DNA from 3 places in the Bradyrhizobium sp. 195 genome. Region 1 is predicted to be linked to each of the others. Evidence: riboswitches for the same ligand, from Rfam matches in the RefSeq annotation. Region 1 holds a riboswitch; each other region holds the start of a gene.

The links. Region 1 has a riboswitch for cobalamin ahead of IVB26_RS15570 (energy-coupling factor ABC transporter permease). Riboswitches for the same ligand answer to the same signal wherever they lie in the genome.
Region 2: it holds a riboswitch for cobalamin, as region 1 does, so the genes downstream of both, IVB26_RS22110 (TonB-dependent receptor) here and IVB26_RS15570 (energy-coupling factor ABC transporter permease) in region 1, are expected to answer to the same signal.
Region 3: it holds a riboswitch for cobalamin, as region 1 does, so the genes downstream of both, metE (5-methyltetrahydropteroyltriglutamate--homocysteine S-methyltransferase) here and IVB26_RS15570 (energy-coupling factor ABC transporter permease) in region 1, are expected to answer to the same signal.

Annotation. Positions count from the first base shown of each region.
Region 1 is NZ_CP082161.1:3,395,383-3,400,287, reverse strand. It holds gene IVB26_RS15585 (histidine phosphatase family protein) at 1-99, shown strand, start outside; gene cobT (nicotinate-nucleotide--dimethylbenzimidazole phosphoribosyltransferase) at 92-1,144, opposite strand; gene cobF (precorrin-6A synthase (deacetylating)) at 1,155-1,904, opposite strand; gene IVB26_RS15570 (energy-coupling factor ABC transporter permease) at 1,943-2,620, opposite strand; cobalamin riboswitch at 2,658-2,877, opposite strand; gene cobA (uroporphyrinogen-III C-methyltransferase) at 2,923-3,654, opposite strand; gene IVB26_RS15560 (cobyrinate a,c-diamide synthase) at 3,651-4,905, opposite strand, start outside.
Region 2 is NZ_CP082161.1:4,766,815-4,771,719, reverse strand. It holds gene IVB26_RS22130 (adenylate/guanylate cyclase domain-containing protein) at 1-1,454, shown strand, start outside; gene IVB26_RS22125 (hypothetical protein) at 1,560-1,736, shown strand; gene IVB26_RS22120 (hypothetical protein) at 1,875-2,084, shown strand; gene IVB26_RS22115 (hypothetical protein) at 2,233-2,484, shown strand; cobalamin riboswitch at 2,533-2,746, shown strand; gene IVB26_RS22110 (TonB-dependent receptor) at 2,862-4,905, shown strand, end outside.
Region 3 is NZ_CP082161.1:1,124,152-1,129,056, reverse strand. It holds gene metE (5-methyltetrahydropteroyltriglutamate--homocysteine S-methyltransferase) at 207-2,522, opposite strand; cobalamin riboswitch at 2,623-2,822, opposite strand; gene IVB26_RS05260 (hypothetical protein) at 3,044-3,307, shown strand; gene IVB26_RS42985 (hypothetical protein) at 3,470-3,604, shown strand; gene IVB26_RS05255 (4Fe-4S binding protein) at 3,910-4,113, opposite strand; gene IVB26_RS05250 (EAL domain-containing response regulator) at 4,722-4,905, opposite strand, start outside.

The sequences.
Region 1 (4,905 bases):
GCAGCCTTGCGCTTCGTGATCGATCCGCTGTCGCTGACTCGGATCGATCGCCTCGCGGCCGGCTGGCGCGTCGTGTCCGTCAACCAGCGGATCAGCTAGGTCTGTCAGGCACGTTGGCTTGCGCGAATGTTGCCATGCCGTTGTGGAGCGCGCAGGCGAGGCGCACCAGCGGCAGCGCGATGGCCGCGCCCGATCCCTCGCCGAGCCTGAGGTCGAGGCTGATCAGCGGTTGCACGTTCAGTGCGCGGAGCACCAGCCGGTGCCCCTGCTCCGCCGATTGATGCGAGGCTAGCTGGAACGGCTGGCACGACGGGTTCAGCCGTGCTGCGGCGAGCGCTGCCACCGACACGATGAAGCCGTCGATCAGCACGGGGATGCGGCGCTGCGCGGCCGCGATGATCGCGCCTGAGATCGCTGCGATCTCGAGCCCGCCGACGGCGCACAGAATTTCTTCGGGCGACGCACCCGCAACGCCATGCAGCGCAATCGCGGCATCGATCACGCGCGCCTTGTGTGCGCGGCCGGCCGCATCGACCCCGGTGCCGCTGCCGGCGATTTCCTCGGCACTCACGCCAAGCAGGCTCGCCGCGATCGCCGCCGAGGTCGTGGTGTTGCCGATCCCCATCTCGCCGAAGATCAGCAGATCGGGCTGATTGGTCGCCGCACGCGCAACCGCGCGCTGGCCGGCCTCGAAGGCAAACGCCAGCTCCGCAGGTTGGAGCGCAGGCTCGACGCTGAAATCGCGCGTGCCCTTGCGCGGCTTGACGGTGACGACGCCCGCCATCGTCTCATCTGCCAGCGTGCCGGCATCGACGACCTCCAGGCTGGAGCCAAGCTCGCGCGCCAGCACCGAGATGGCGGCGCCGCCGGAGGCAAAATTCGCCATCATCGCGATGGTCACTTCTTGCGGATAGGCCGAGACACCCTGCGCGACGATGCCGTGATCGCCGGCGAAGATGATGATCGGCACAAGCGCGGCGCGCGGTTGCTCGGTCGCCTGCAGGCCGGCAAGCTCGATCGCAAGCTGCTCGAGCCGGCCGAGCGCACCGGTCGGCTTTGTCAGCTGCGCCTGCCGCGCGATTGCCGCCTCGCGATGGATCGCGGAGATCTCGGGGCACTTTTGGTAGACCCATTCGGGGAGCATGCTGCCTCGCTTAACGCGCGCGCTTGAGGATGTAGCTGTCCATGATCCAGCCGTGCCGCGCGCGCGCCTCCTGCCGCGCCGCGACGATGCGCGGGCCGATCTCGGCCAACTCGCCGGACATGATGATCTGGTCGGGCATGCCGAGATAAGCACCCCAATAAATTTGAATCCCAGCTGAATCTAGCGACTGGAACGCCGTGTCGCCGTCGAGCATCACAACCACGGTGTCGACGCCCTGCGGCCAGCCGCCTTCGCGCAAGCGCCGCCCCGTCGTGACCAGAAAAGGCTCGCCGATATCATTGAGGGGCAGTGCATGCGCCGCGCACAGCGCCTGGATCGAGGTGATACCGGGCACGACTTCAATCTTCGGCAAGGGATTGAGCCGACGCGCAATGCGCAGCGAGGAATCATACAGCGAGGGATCGCCCCAGATCAGCAGCGCGACCTTGCCCTTGCCTGCAAGATGTTTTGCGATCGTCTGCGACCAGGTCGCGGCGACTGCATCGTGCCAATCGTCCACACCCTTGCGGTAATCCGCTTCACCGGCGTCGCGCACGGGGAGATCGAACTCGGCGATTTCAGTCTTGTCGCTGGTGAGCACGTCCGCGCAGATCGTCCGCCGGAGATCGGCGAGGTCGGACTTCGCAGTTCCCTTGCGCGGGATCAGGACGAGATCGGCCGCATTGATGGCGCGGATCGCGGCGCGCGTGAGCTGGTCGGGATCGCCGCAGCCGATGCCTATCAGGGAGAGCGTGAGCATCGCGAGCGCGAAGGGCGGCGTACCGCCCTTCGCTCCCCTCAGGCCGCGTTATGCAGGCGCGGGGTGACGAGGCCGGGCGCGGTGACGCCACGCAGCGACTTCGCCAGCGCCAGCACGGCGAGATCGGCCAGCGGCTCGATCACGATGACCAGCGCATAGGAGGCCGCGAACGCCGCGATGTTAGCGAGGTTGCTCATGGCAAAACCGGAGCCATAGAGCGCCCAGAACGCCACCCAGGCGATCACGCCGGCCTGATAGGTCGTCGAGAGCGCCAGCGCCTGCCGATACTTCAAATCGACATAGGCGGTGTTACGGGCAATGATCCGCGAGGCGATCGCCTGGATCGCGAACAACGGCACGAGCAGCGTCGTGACGTTCATGCCGTATTGCGGGATGTCGGCCGGCTCAAACAACACGCCCTGGAGCAACAGGCCGAGCGCGAGGCCGAAGGCCGCAGGCGCCGCGCCGAACAGCAGGAACAACGTCGAGCCGAGGATGAAGTGCACTTCGGAGACGCCGACCGGGAAGTGCGGCAGAACCTGGAAGAAAGTGAAGACGAGGCCCGTTGTGGCGAGTGTTCGCGCCGCGAACGAGCCGACGCCCTGCTCGCGCACGGTCTCGGCTGCAAGTTTCAAGGCAACGCCGCCCGCGGCGATGCCGGTTGCGTAACTCAACACGAGCTTGGCGCCCGTCACGATTCCGGGTTCGATATGCATGGCTCAATCCCTTCCTGCCGTCACACCCGACGGCCTTGGCCTCAAAACGTGCAGGGCCGGTCTCCTGGCTCGCGGTTCACTGGGGATCTCCGGCCTTCCCGAACCTTTCGGCCCAGTGGCGGTTCGGAGCCCCTCACCGCTTACAGTCGCGGGGGCGGCTGGGGTTTTGGGCGCCGCAACTTGGTCCGCCCACCCCCATTCCCGATTATGCTCCGACGCTTTGCGCCGCGTTGAGCACCATGCCTCTCCTGTGTGCCCCTTTCGGCGAGCCTGCGTCAAGGGGCGAAGGGCGGCCGCGGCCGTCACGACGGATAATCCCCCGCCAGCGCGCCGAACAGGATCACCGCAGCCGTCGAGGCGGCGCCGCCGCGGGCAAGCTGCTCGGCAAGCTCGGCAATGGTGGTGCGGACCAGCCGCTCGTCGGGGCGGCCGAGGGATTCGGCGAACAGCGCCGGCGTATCCGCGGCGAGACCGTGCGCGATCAATTTTGCGGCAAGCGCCGGGAAGGTGCGCCGGCCCATATAGACCACGGTCGTCGCTTCAGGATCGGCCAGTGCAGCCCAGTTCAGATTCGGCGGCAGCTCGCCCGTCACGTCAGCCCCGGTCACGAACTGCACCCGGCGCGAGGTATGACGACGGGTCAGGGGAATGCCGGCTTGCGCGGCGGCCACACAGGCCGAGGTCACGCCGGGGATAATCTCATAGCCGATGCCCGCCTCGCGCAGCGTCTCCAGCTCCTCCTCGAGCCGGCCGAAAATACCGGCATCGCCCGACTTGAGCCGCACCAAGCGCACGCCTGTCGCGGCATAGTCGACCAGGAGACGATTGACATGGTGCTGCTTGGTCGAGGGTCGCCCGGCCCGCTTCCCGACTGCGACGAGATTGGCGCCGGGCCGGGCGAGATCGAGGATCGCGCCTGAGGCAAGATCGTCATAGAGCACGACGTCGGCCTCGCGCAGCCGCGCGGCGCCCTTGAGGGTGAGCAGTTCGGGATCGCCGGGGCCGGCGGAGATGAAGGAGACAAAACCGCTCACCGGTCCTCCGCGATCAGATGAAAGAACGTGCCGGTGGCAAGTCCGCGCTGTGAGCCGGTCTCGGCGATGACCGCGCCGGTCGCATCCTGCACCACGGCCAGCGGCGTGTCGGGCTGGGCGAGGATCGTCGAATAGTGGAATTCGTGGCCGCGCAGGCGCGCACCGGCCTGATGGCCCGGTATCGGCGCGGCGAGTTCGGCAAGGCGGTAGCCCAGATGCATGCGGCGTTTGGCAAAGCTCGTCTCGAGGCCAAGCAGGCCTGTCATCTCATGGCGGATACCGTCCGCGTCGGTCAAAGCGGTTCCCAGCACCATATAGCCCCCGCATTCGCCATGCACCGGCCGCGTTTCGGCAAAGGCGCGCAGGCCGCTGCGAAAGCGTGCATTGGACGCGATCCTGCCGGCATGAAGCTCGGGATAGCCGCCGGGCAGCCAGCAGATGTCGGCGCTCGCGTCAGGCGTTTCATCGGCCAGCGGCGAGAACAGCAATATCTCGGCGCCCGCCGCGCGCCAGGCCTCGAGCATATGCGGATAGACGAAGGAGAATGCGGCATCACGGGCTAGCGCGATGCGCTGGCCGGGCGGCGCCACGTTGAAGCCACTCGCCGCCGGCTGCGGCGACCAGTTGGCAGCGAAGCGCAGCACCGCGTCGAGATCGACGTGCTCGGCAACGAAGCGCGCGGCCTCGTCGATCAGCTTGCCGATCTCAGCCTGCTCTTCGGCCTGGACGAGGCCGAGATGCCGTTTCGGCAGGCTGATCTCGGCATGCCGCGGCAGCGCGCCGAACACGGCGATGCCGGCGTCAGCAAGAGCACGTCGCACCAGGTCTTCGTGGCGCGGGCTGGCGACGCGATTGAGCACGACGCCCGCAAGTCTCACGCCGGGGCGATAATCGCGAAGGCCCGCGGCGATCGCCGCCGCCGTCTGCGCCTGACCGGAGGGATCGATCACCAGCACCACCGGCCAGCCCAGCATCTCCGCGATATCGGCGGTGGCACCGGTGCCGGAGACGCCGCGCGCGGCGACGCCGTCGAACAGGCCCATCGAGCCCTCGGCAAGCACGACATCGGCATCCGCGCCGCGGATGACGAGATGCGCGATTGTCCCGCGGTCCATCGCCCAGCTATCGACGTTGACGGAGGCCCGTCCCGTGGCGGCGGCGTGAAAGGCGGGATCGATGTAATCAGGGCCGCTCTTGAAGCACTGCACGTTCAGGCCACGATTGCGCCAGGCGCGCGCGAGCGCCAGCGTC
Region 2 (4,905 bases), 1.4 Mb from region 1:
AATCGGACAGCAAGATCGAGGAGGAGGCTGAGGCCGCGCGCAAGCTCATCAACGCGATCATCGACGATTCCAGGACGCCCTCCGACAATGCCGCGCTGGCGCGGATCGATATCCGGGTAGAGACGGCCGTCACCGAGCTGCGCCGCGATCTGAATGAGGACCACGGCAGGCTGGTCAAGCAGGTCGACGCCAAACAGATGGTGGAGGCCCGCGGCACGCTGGAGCACATCGACGTGTTGCGCGACCAGTTCAACCGGAAGATCGACGCGATCCGCGCCGACATGCTGACGCAGGTCTTCGCCTCGACATCGCAGGTGATCAGCCGCCAGCACCAGGCAATGGTCATTTCGGGCGTCGTGACATTGCTTGCGGCGATCGTCGGATTTGCCTTTGCGCTCCTGGTATCCAGCGGCATCACGCGTCCGGTGCGGCTGCTGCTCGCCGGCACCCGCGAGGTCGAGGCGGGACGCTTCGACAAGACCATCACCGTCTCGACGCAGGACGAGATCGGCGAGCTCGCCGCGGCCTTCAACCGCATGACCGAGCAGCTCAGGCACAACGAGCGCATCCGCGAGACCTTCGGCCGCTACATCGATCCCAAGGTGGTGCAGGGGCTGATCGATCGGCCGGAGGTCGCGATCGACGGCGAGCGCCGGGTCATGACCATCATGTTCTGCGACATGAGCGGCTTCACCGCGATGAGCGAGGGCATGACCCCGCGCGGCCTCGTCAGGGTGATGAACCACTATTTCACGGTCATGTCCGGCCCGATCAGGGGCAATCGCGGCATCATCGACAAGTATATCGGCGATGCCATCATGTCCTATTGGGGCCCGCCCTTCATCGAGGAGGACGAGCAGGCGCTGCTCGCGGGCCTTGCCGCCATCGAAATGATCGACCAGGTGCCGGCGCTCCAGAAGCAGCTGCCCGACCTGCTCGGCATCCGCGCCATGCCCGCGCCGTGCGATTTGCGGATCGGTATCGCCACCGGCGAGGTCCTGACCGGCAGCATCGGCTCCGAATTGATGATGAGCTTTACGGTGATGGGCGATGCCGTCAACCTGGCCTCGCGGCTGGAGGCCGTCAACAAGGCCTACGGCACCCGCATCCTGATCTCGCAGGCAACCGCTGACGCGATCGGATCGCGGCTCGAACTGCGGGAGATCGATCGTTTGGCCGTCGCCGGCCAGAGCGCACCGCAGGCGATCTTCGAGGTGATGGCGAGGGCAGGTGCACTCACCGGCGCACAGGGCAGCTTGCGCACGCACTATGCCGAAGCGCTCGCCGCCTATCGCGCCCGGCGGTTCGATGAGGCGCGCGCTGCCTTCAACGCGGCGCTCGAAGCCGTCCCCGGTGACGGCCCCTCGCGCACCATGCTCGGCCGCATCGCGCAATTCGAAGCCAACCCGCCGGACGCCGGCTGGGATGGCGCCTGGCGGCTGGACAGCAAATAGGCCGCCGCACCGCAAAAATTGATTCTACTCGATAACGATGTTCGCCGTGACCTATTTCCCGGGCTTAGGTTGGATGTCCTTGAGGCGTTTGACGGGGACACGCCGATGACAGACCTTCAGAACAGACTGGAACGGTTCGAGACGCTCACCGCCGAATGCGAGCTGATTGCCAAGCTCGCCACCGACAGCACCAAACGCGAGTTCTATCTGAAGCTTTCGGAGCAGTACCGCCAATTGGCGGCGGACATGCGCCAGGCGATCGCGACCAAGGCTGCTGCCTGACGCCGGCTGCAATCCGTTCTTAATGTTTGGCGCGCATCCTTGAAGCACGCGAGCGATGGCTCGTGCTGGAAGGCCGGGGTTCGCCGCAGTGCAGCGAGCCTCGCGAGTGTCATTTGCCATGCTTGACAGGGCAATCACATGCGCCTCGTTGCCGTGATCATATTCGCGCTCATGACGGCGGCCTGCGATCAGGAGCAGGACATCACCGGCTCGACGTCGGCCTGCCCGATGCGGAACTACAGCTACAACCCCCGCGACATGAATCAGTGCGTCAATGCCTGCAAATCGTGCGATCGCGGCACCACGGTCACCTGCACGACCTCTTGCAGCCTCAAGGGCGCGCGCTGAGATCCTGACGCCTATGGCGGCTGGGAATGGCGAGCCTGAGATATCCGCTTCCAAGGAACAGGAGCTGGCGGTGCTGGGGCACCGGAACGATTCACTTGGGTTAAACATTGAAGGAGGCGGCAGGACGCGGAGTCCGATGGAAATGGGTATGCTCGATCCCGGTCGATTTCTGGTCTCGTGCTCGCATTGCGATGCCTGGCCGATGGCGGCCAATGTGAAGCGGTCGAGCTGGTGGGCGTCCCCGCACGAGGTCCGCTTTGTCTGCACGCGCTGCCGCCGCGAGGAAACCGCGATCGTCTCGGCCTCCGGCGAATTGACCCCGATCAAGCGCGTCGATGTTCCGCCTCGCGACGTCGCTGCTGCCTGGGCCCAGGCCCAGCGTTTGCGAGGGCGGACCTGACGGCGGTGACAACAGCCGCCGGTCGATTGACTCCCCGGCGGAACGACACGTAAGTTGATTGGTGACGGTTCTCCTCACGGAGATCAAAAGGGAATGTGGTGCGGGATTGTCCCAACGGGGGATTTGTCTCAACGCCACGGCTGCCCCCGCAACTGTAAGCGGTGAATCTTTCGTCCTATGCCACTGGGAATCTCGGTCCTGGGAAGGCGACGTAAGGTAACGACCCGCGAGCCAGGAGACCTGCCGTCAGCCGTGGTCACACGCGAAGATGTCGGTCGGGGAGTACAGACATTGGCTTCACCGGAGCAATCCATTGCTCTGCCGTGAAACCTCGTTCGCTGTGACGTGCCACTGACGTCATACCGAGGTCTACAACCGTGTCCCGTCTTGTCTCTGCCGCCGGGCGCCTCAGCGCCGGCCTGCTCGCGTCCGTTTCCCTCCCTTCGCTCGATCTATCCCCCGCCTTCGCCCAGCAGGCCCTTGCCGAGCAGCTGCCGCCGATCGAAGTGACCAAGCCCGACGATCAGAACCGCACCCGCGCCAGGGCGATCGGTGATGGCGAGCCGACGAAGCGCCGGGGAACCGTGAATGTCGCGTCGGCAGGCAATGGCGCCGGCTCATCCGGCTCGGGCTCCGAGGCTGTCGCCAGCAACGGCGGTATCGTCGGGGCCGCCACGACCGTCATCACGGCCGCGGATATCGCGCATTCGCCGTCGCAGACGCTAGCCGAGATCATCGCGACGCAGACCCCGGGCGCCCAGATCACGACGTTCTATGGCGGTCAAATCGGCGCGAAGACCAGCGTGGATCTGCGCGGCTTCGGCGCGTTTGCCAACGCCAACACGCTGGTGCTGGTCAACGGACGGCGGCTGAACGACGTCGACATGGCACAGGTGGACCTCTCCATCATCCCGCTCAATTCCATCGAGCGTATCGAGATCACGCGCGGCAATTCGGGAGCGGTGCTCTACGGTGACAACGCCATCGGCGGCGTGATCAACATCGTCACCAAAAACGGCGTCGGCGGACCGCCGGTGACCGCGCGCATCGAGGCCGGCTTCGGCTCGTTCAACGCCAGGCTCGGCAACGTCTCGACCTCGCTCAGTTCCGGTCCGTGGTCGACCTCGTTCTATGGCAATGCCGTCAGGACCGATGGCTATCGCGACAACAATCGCTATTCCCAGCAAAACGGCGTCGGCAATCTCAATTACTCGACACCGGGCCTGACCGCTTTTCTCACCGTCACGGGCGACAATCAGGAGCTGCGATTGCCGGGCGGGCGCACCGTCGATCCCTCGATCGGCCTCGACGAGCTCGCGGCCAACCGGCGGGGGACGAGCACGCCGTTCAACTTCGCCAACCAGCAGGGCTTTAGCGCAACAGCGGGCTTCACCAAGACCCTCGTCAACGGCGTCGATCTCATCGTCGACGGCGGCGTGCGCGACAAGAAGCAGCAGAGCGCGTTCTTCTCCAGCCCGGTGCCGGTTCCGGCCTTCTTCACGTCGACCTATGTCGAGTCCCATCTGACGACATGGTCGATCACGCCGCGGCTCAGCGTGAAGAGCCTGCTGCTCGGCATGCCGTCGCATCTCCTGACCGGCATCGACTATTACGATGCGAGCTTTCAGCAGAACCGCGGCGCCGGGCAGGGGCTCTCCTCCTGGCACAATTACGATCTCAGGCAGCAGACGGTTGCGGGCTATTTTCAGCACACATTGGGCGTGGCGCCTACGACCGACATCTCCTATGGCGCGCGGGTGCAGACCGTCAGTCTTGCGGCACGCGACAATTTCGACCCGGCGGCGCCGTTCAACGCCGACATCGGCGCGCTGCCGCTGACGAGCAACGAGACCCAATATGCGCTGCATCTCGGGGCCGAGCATCGCCTCAACGACATGGTCTCGCTGTTCGGCCGCGCCGCGCGCGCGTTCCGCACGCCCGACGTGGACGAGCGCCTGTCCTCGGGGCCTTCGTTCGATCCCCTGACCTTCGCCGCGATCCCGCAAACGTTCCAGCTCAAGACCCAGACCTCTTGGGATATCGAGGGCGGTCTGCGTATCAAAGGCGGCGGGCTGCAGTTGCAGAGCAGTCTCTATCTGATGGACCTCACCAACGAGGTCCATTTCAACCCGGTCCTGTTCTACAACACCAATCTTGATCCGACCCGCCGCTACGGCTCGGAGACCAGCCTGTCTTATCGCGTCAACGACGCTCTGCTGCTGCGCTCCGGCGTGGCCTACACCCGCGCCGTCTTCCGCGAAGGCGCCTGGGCCGGCAATGACGTGCCGCTGGTGTCGCGCTACACCGCGAGTGCGGGCGTCACCTGGAACATCTGGCAGAATTATTTGGTGCTCGATGCCACCGCGCGCTTCTGGAGCGAGCGGCGCATGGACAACGATCAGGCCGGCACCCAGAAGCCGA
Region 3 (4,905 bases), 2.3 Mb from region 1:
CAATATGTGACCTGATCGGACGTCGCCGGCATGCTGTCGGCCGTCGGGTCGAGAATCGAGCTTGTCGCCGGCTGTATGCGACCGCCTCCGCCGACGCCGGCCGGCATTCCGAGGCGCTGGGAACTTTGGGAGCTCGCAAGGACATCGTAAGCCCCCAAAGCGCGTGCATCTTGTTCACAAACGCGTTGGCGAAACGCTCCGGACCATCATGGCTCAGCCCGCAACTCGCGTGCGGCGGCCACCATATTGATGAGCGCGGGACGCACCTCCTCCCATCTTCGAGTTTTCAGTCCGCAGTCGGGATTGATCCAGAGCTGCCGATCGGAAACTCGCTGCCGCGCCAACACAATCAGCTGCTTGATTTCCGCCGCTGCGGGAATGCGCGGTGAATGGATGTCATAGACGCCGGGCCCGATCTCATTGGGATATTTGTAGCTCTTGAAGGCCTCGAGCAATTCCATCTTAGAACGCGACGTCTCGATTGAAATGACGTCAGCATCCATTGCTGCGATCGCATCGATGATTTCGTTGAACTCGGAATAACACATGTGGGTATGGATCTGAGTTCCGTCGGCGACAGCGGAGGAGCAAACGCAGAAGCTGTCCACTGCCCAATCGAGATAGTTCCTCCACTGCGATTTGCGTAGCGGCAATCCCTCCCGCAACGCAGCCTCGTCGATCTGGATCATGGTCGCTCCAGCCGCCTCAAGATCGATGACCTCGTCTCGAATCGCAAGAGCGATCTGACGACATGTCTCGCTCCGCGAGATGTCGTCGCGGACAAACGACCAGTTCAGGATCGTCACCGGTCCGGTCAGCATAGCCTTGACGGGTTTCTTGGTCAGAGACTGCGCGTAGCGCCACCATTCAACGGTCATCGGCTTCGGCCGGGAAACATCTCCAAACAGGATAGGCGGACGAACGTACCGCGACCCATAAGACTGAACCCAGCCGTGCTTGGTGAAAGCGAATCCCAACAGCTGCTCGGCAAAGTATTGAACCATGTCATTGCGCTCGAACTCACCATGTACGAGCACGTCCAGGCCGATATCTTCCTGCCACTGCACGGTACGGGCTGTCTCCGCTTTCAGAAGCTGCTCGTACTGCGCGTCATTCAGCGCTCCCCGCGCATGGGCCGCACGCGCATTCCGGACGTCGACCGTTTGCGGGAAGGATCCGATGGTTGTCGTTGGAAACATCGGCAATGCGAACGCGACGCGCTGGACGTCGGCACGCTGGGTGAACGCACTGCGACGGCGACGCATGCTATCGTCGATCGCGGCCATTCGTCCGGCGACATTCGCATTGTGGGTCTCGGGCGATGTTTCGCGGGTCACGGCTGCGTCCTCCGAAAGCGCAAGTTCATCGGCCACCTCGGCAGCATGGCCAGCCAGCGCTTTGCCCAATATTGAAAGTTCCTTGATCTTCTGAACTGAGAACGCCAGCCATGTCTTCAGATTGGGATCGAGATCGGTCTCTAGCTCAATGTCGATCGGAACATGAAGCAGCGAGCAGGAAGGAGCAATCTGAACACGGTCCCTGCCCAGCTTTTTGACCATAGGGGCAAGTTGGTCGAGCAGCGCCGCAAGATTAGAGCGCCAGACGTTGCGACCATCAACGACGCCTAGCGAGACCACGAGATCTCTGCGGGCTGTGGCGACAATTGCGTCCAACTGGTCGGGTGCCCGAACCAGATCGACATGAAGCCCGGCAACGGGCAAGGCGAAGGCTGTTTCAAGATTGTCGCCGATAGCGCCGAAATAAGTGGCCAGCATGATTTTAAGGGCCGGCACAACCTTTGCGAAATGAGCATAGGCCCGGCGGACAGCCGCCCGCGACGCTTCGTCGACGTCCATCACTAGGCACGGCTCGTCGAACTGAACCCATTCAGCACCGCGCGAGGCTAGTTCGCGGAGAACATCGACATAGACTGGGAGGAGCCTATCAAGCAGCGACAGCGGATTGAATGCGGGATTTGCGCTTTTGCCGAGCTTCAGGAAAGTGACTGGTCCAACTAGGACGGGGCGCGTTTGGTAGCCGAGGCTTTTTGCCTCCTCATATTCCTCGATCGGCTTTCGAGAGGAATACTTAAAGATCTGATCCTGGTGAAATTCCGGCACCATGTAGTGGTAGTTGGTATCGAACCACTTCGTCATTTCCTGTGCGGCTACGCCAGCCCCACGCTGAGCGTGACCACCGTCCTGAGCGCCACGCGCCATGGTGAAGTAGGTCTTGAGCGACACAGGACCTTCGGTCCAGCCGTAGACGTCGGGAATGGCGCCGACCATTACGCTGGTATCGAGCACATGGTCGTAGAGCGAGAAGTCATTCGAAGGAATGACGGTCGCACCGCAGGATTTCTGCCGTGCCCAATTAGCGGCACGAAGTCCACTCCCCGCCTCGAGGAGCTCGGCTTCGCTGGAGTTTCCCGCCCAGTAGCTCTCGAGCGCGAATTTGAGTTCGCGTCGTGGGCCGATGCGTGACGTCCCCAGTGTGGCAACGGGAAGCGAAAGAATAGACATAGCTCAGACCCCATAATTGGGGCAAAGGCCATGGCGGACGCATGCAGCGAATATCGCGTGAGCGACAGCTGCTTGGCGCACACCGGGACACCCCGCCCGTGGACGATATATTGTCGAGGCAGGTCTCCTGGCTCGCGGGTCGTCGCTGCTGTCCGGCCTTCCCGAAGCCGCAGGGCTTCAGTGACTTCGTTGGACAGCGGCTCGCCGCTTACAGTTGCGGGGGCAGCGCCGGCATTGCACCGGTTTCCCTCTTAGCTCCGGATCAAACGAAATCCGGAGACCACGACGGCTGGCATTATGCGCACGAGGATCGATCGGTCAACCTACTAGCTGTCGCTGCGATATTGCCCAAGCGATTGCGAGCTGTACCAGGTAGGCTACAACGGTCTTACTCCCGGCCTGGTGAAAACACGTGGATCTGTGGAGACTCCGCTTGTGAATGCGTCCGCTCAACAACCTGTTCGCGTAGTCGGATGAGCTCCGCGAGCAGAACGAACGCGCCCGGCGCTTTCGACATCTGCGTGATCGCGACAAAGCCTGGACTTTTCCGTCAGCAGCTTCTCGAACTCGTCCGTGAGGAAGTTGCGATCATCCTCGGCCGGCATCCGTTTGATGACAGCGCCAGCTCCTTAGGAATTGCCAAGGCCGGATTGCTCCAGGATCGAACGAATGATCAGGTCGGACTGCCTGTGTTCGGCCTGCCCCCACGACGAGCCGCGAGCTCGATCGCCTCCGTGGCGTGGGTCAAGATGATCTCCTCGGTGAGCCCGGCACTCACGTGCTGAGCGACTTTGGCGCGCGCCTCGTTGTCTCCGTCGCCGCTTGGCGAATAGTGCAGCCTGGACGTTGGCTTGCGCGACACCGCAGGAACCGTTCCGGACCTCAGGATGCACGCTGACTTGCGAAACTGGAGTAAGCGGCGAGAGCGCGCGCGGCGGGATCGTGCTATGACTCTACGCTCCATGCACTCGTGCACGGTGACCACGGGCAAGCGGATGCCGAGCTTCTCGTACGTCTTCAGGATCTCCGGACCGATCTCGTCGCGCGAGGAGACCGTCTCTTCGGCTTCGGCCGTGACGTAGCTTTAGATATCCTGCAAGTCGATCTTGATATGACGCCCCTTCCACCTCCCCTTGGCTCGTCAGCCAGCGACGATAAGCCTCGACGCGGCGACTGGAGCATCGAGGCGGCCTTCTTTATTCGAGACAAATTTGACGGTGTCCTCTGACAGAGCCCTTCGAGGGCTTCTCGGAGTCGATCAGCGCCTTAAGGTCATAACGATGTTGATCGACCTCGATCGCCCCACGCGGTCGGCGGCCTCCTCAAGCTCGACATCTACTACTTCGTTCGCGAAATCGAGCGGTGAAGCCTTCTGGACGCGGGCTGCTTATGCTGTCTTAGACGGGACACAGGTGTCAGGCACCGGACAGACCACCGCGCATTGCGGCGTGTCGGAATGGCCCTCGCACTCCGTACACTTTTTGGCATCGACAACGTAAATGTCGCGCTTGAGGCTGATCGCCGCGTTGGGACACTCGAACTCACATGCCCCACAAACGGTGCATTGCGAAGCGACGATCTTGTAAGCCATGCCTTCCGACTCCTTAGGCGAGCGATGCCATTGGCGATCCCTTTCAAATGCCGTGCCAAACACAGACGCGGTCAATGATGGGCAATTTGCCCAATTGTGCTGTCCCGGGTCTGAGACCATGTTGCATCTGCGACAGCAACGGGCAACTTCAATTTCAAGCTATGCGAGCTCTCGGGCCCTACTCCAAGAGGCAGTCGCGACTCGGCCGCTGCGAGCTTCCGTTGGTTTGTCTGGCACGGCAGCGCGGGGCAAGCGACGCGCGACGATTCCCAAACCGGCGGCGCGACTAAAAGCCGCGAGCCGACGCACGTCTACGCGGACCTCGGCAAACCTCCGGTCACACGCCCTGACTGGAGGTTTTGTGCAAGCCTCGCTCACGGCTGCAACGTTAACTCCGCGGATTGACTCGCTGGAGGCGTGCCAAAACGGGTTGTGCTACAACAAGCTTCAGCGTCGCTTCGGAGGGAAATAAAGTTGCGCCGGGAGGAGCGATACTGGCTTTGCTAAGCGACCGATTTAATTGCCGCATGCCTGGTGCCGAGTAGGCATGGCGTGCGGGCGAGCGCTGATACGCTTTGCCTGGCCGTGCTCAGCCACTTCTCATGCAGCTATTTTGGACGAAGTGGAACAGGGCTGAAAGATGACTGTGCAAATTGCTTCAGCGGCATGGCCTTTCCGAACAGATGGCCCTGCGCAAGGTCGAAGCCGAGTTCGGTCACAGCGATCAGGTCGGCGTGGCTCTCCACACCTGCGGCGACGGTGCGCACACTGTACTCTTTGGCTAGATCGACG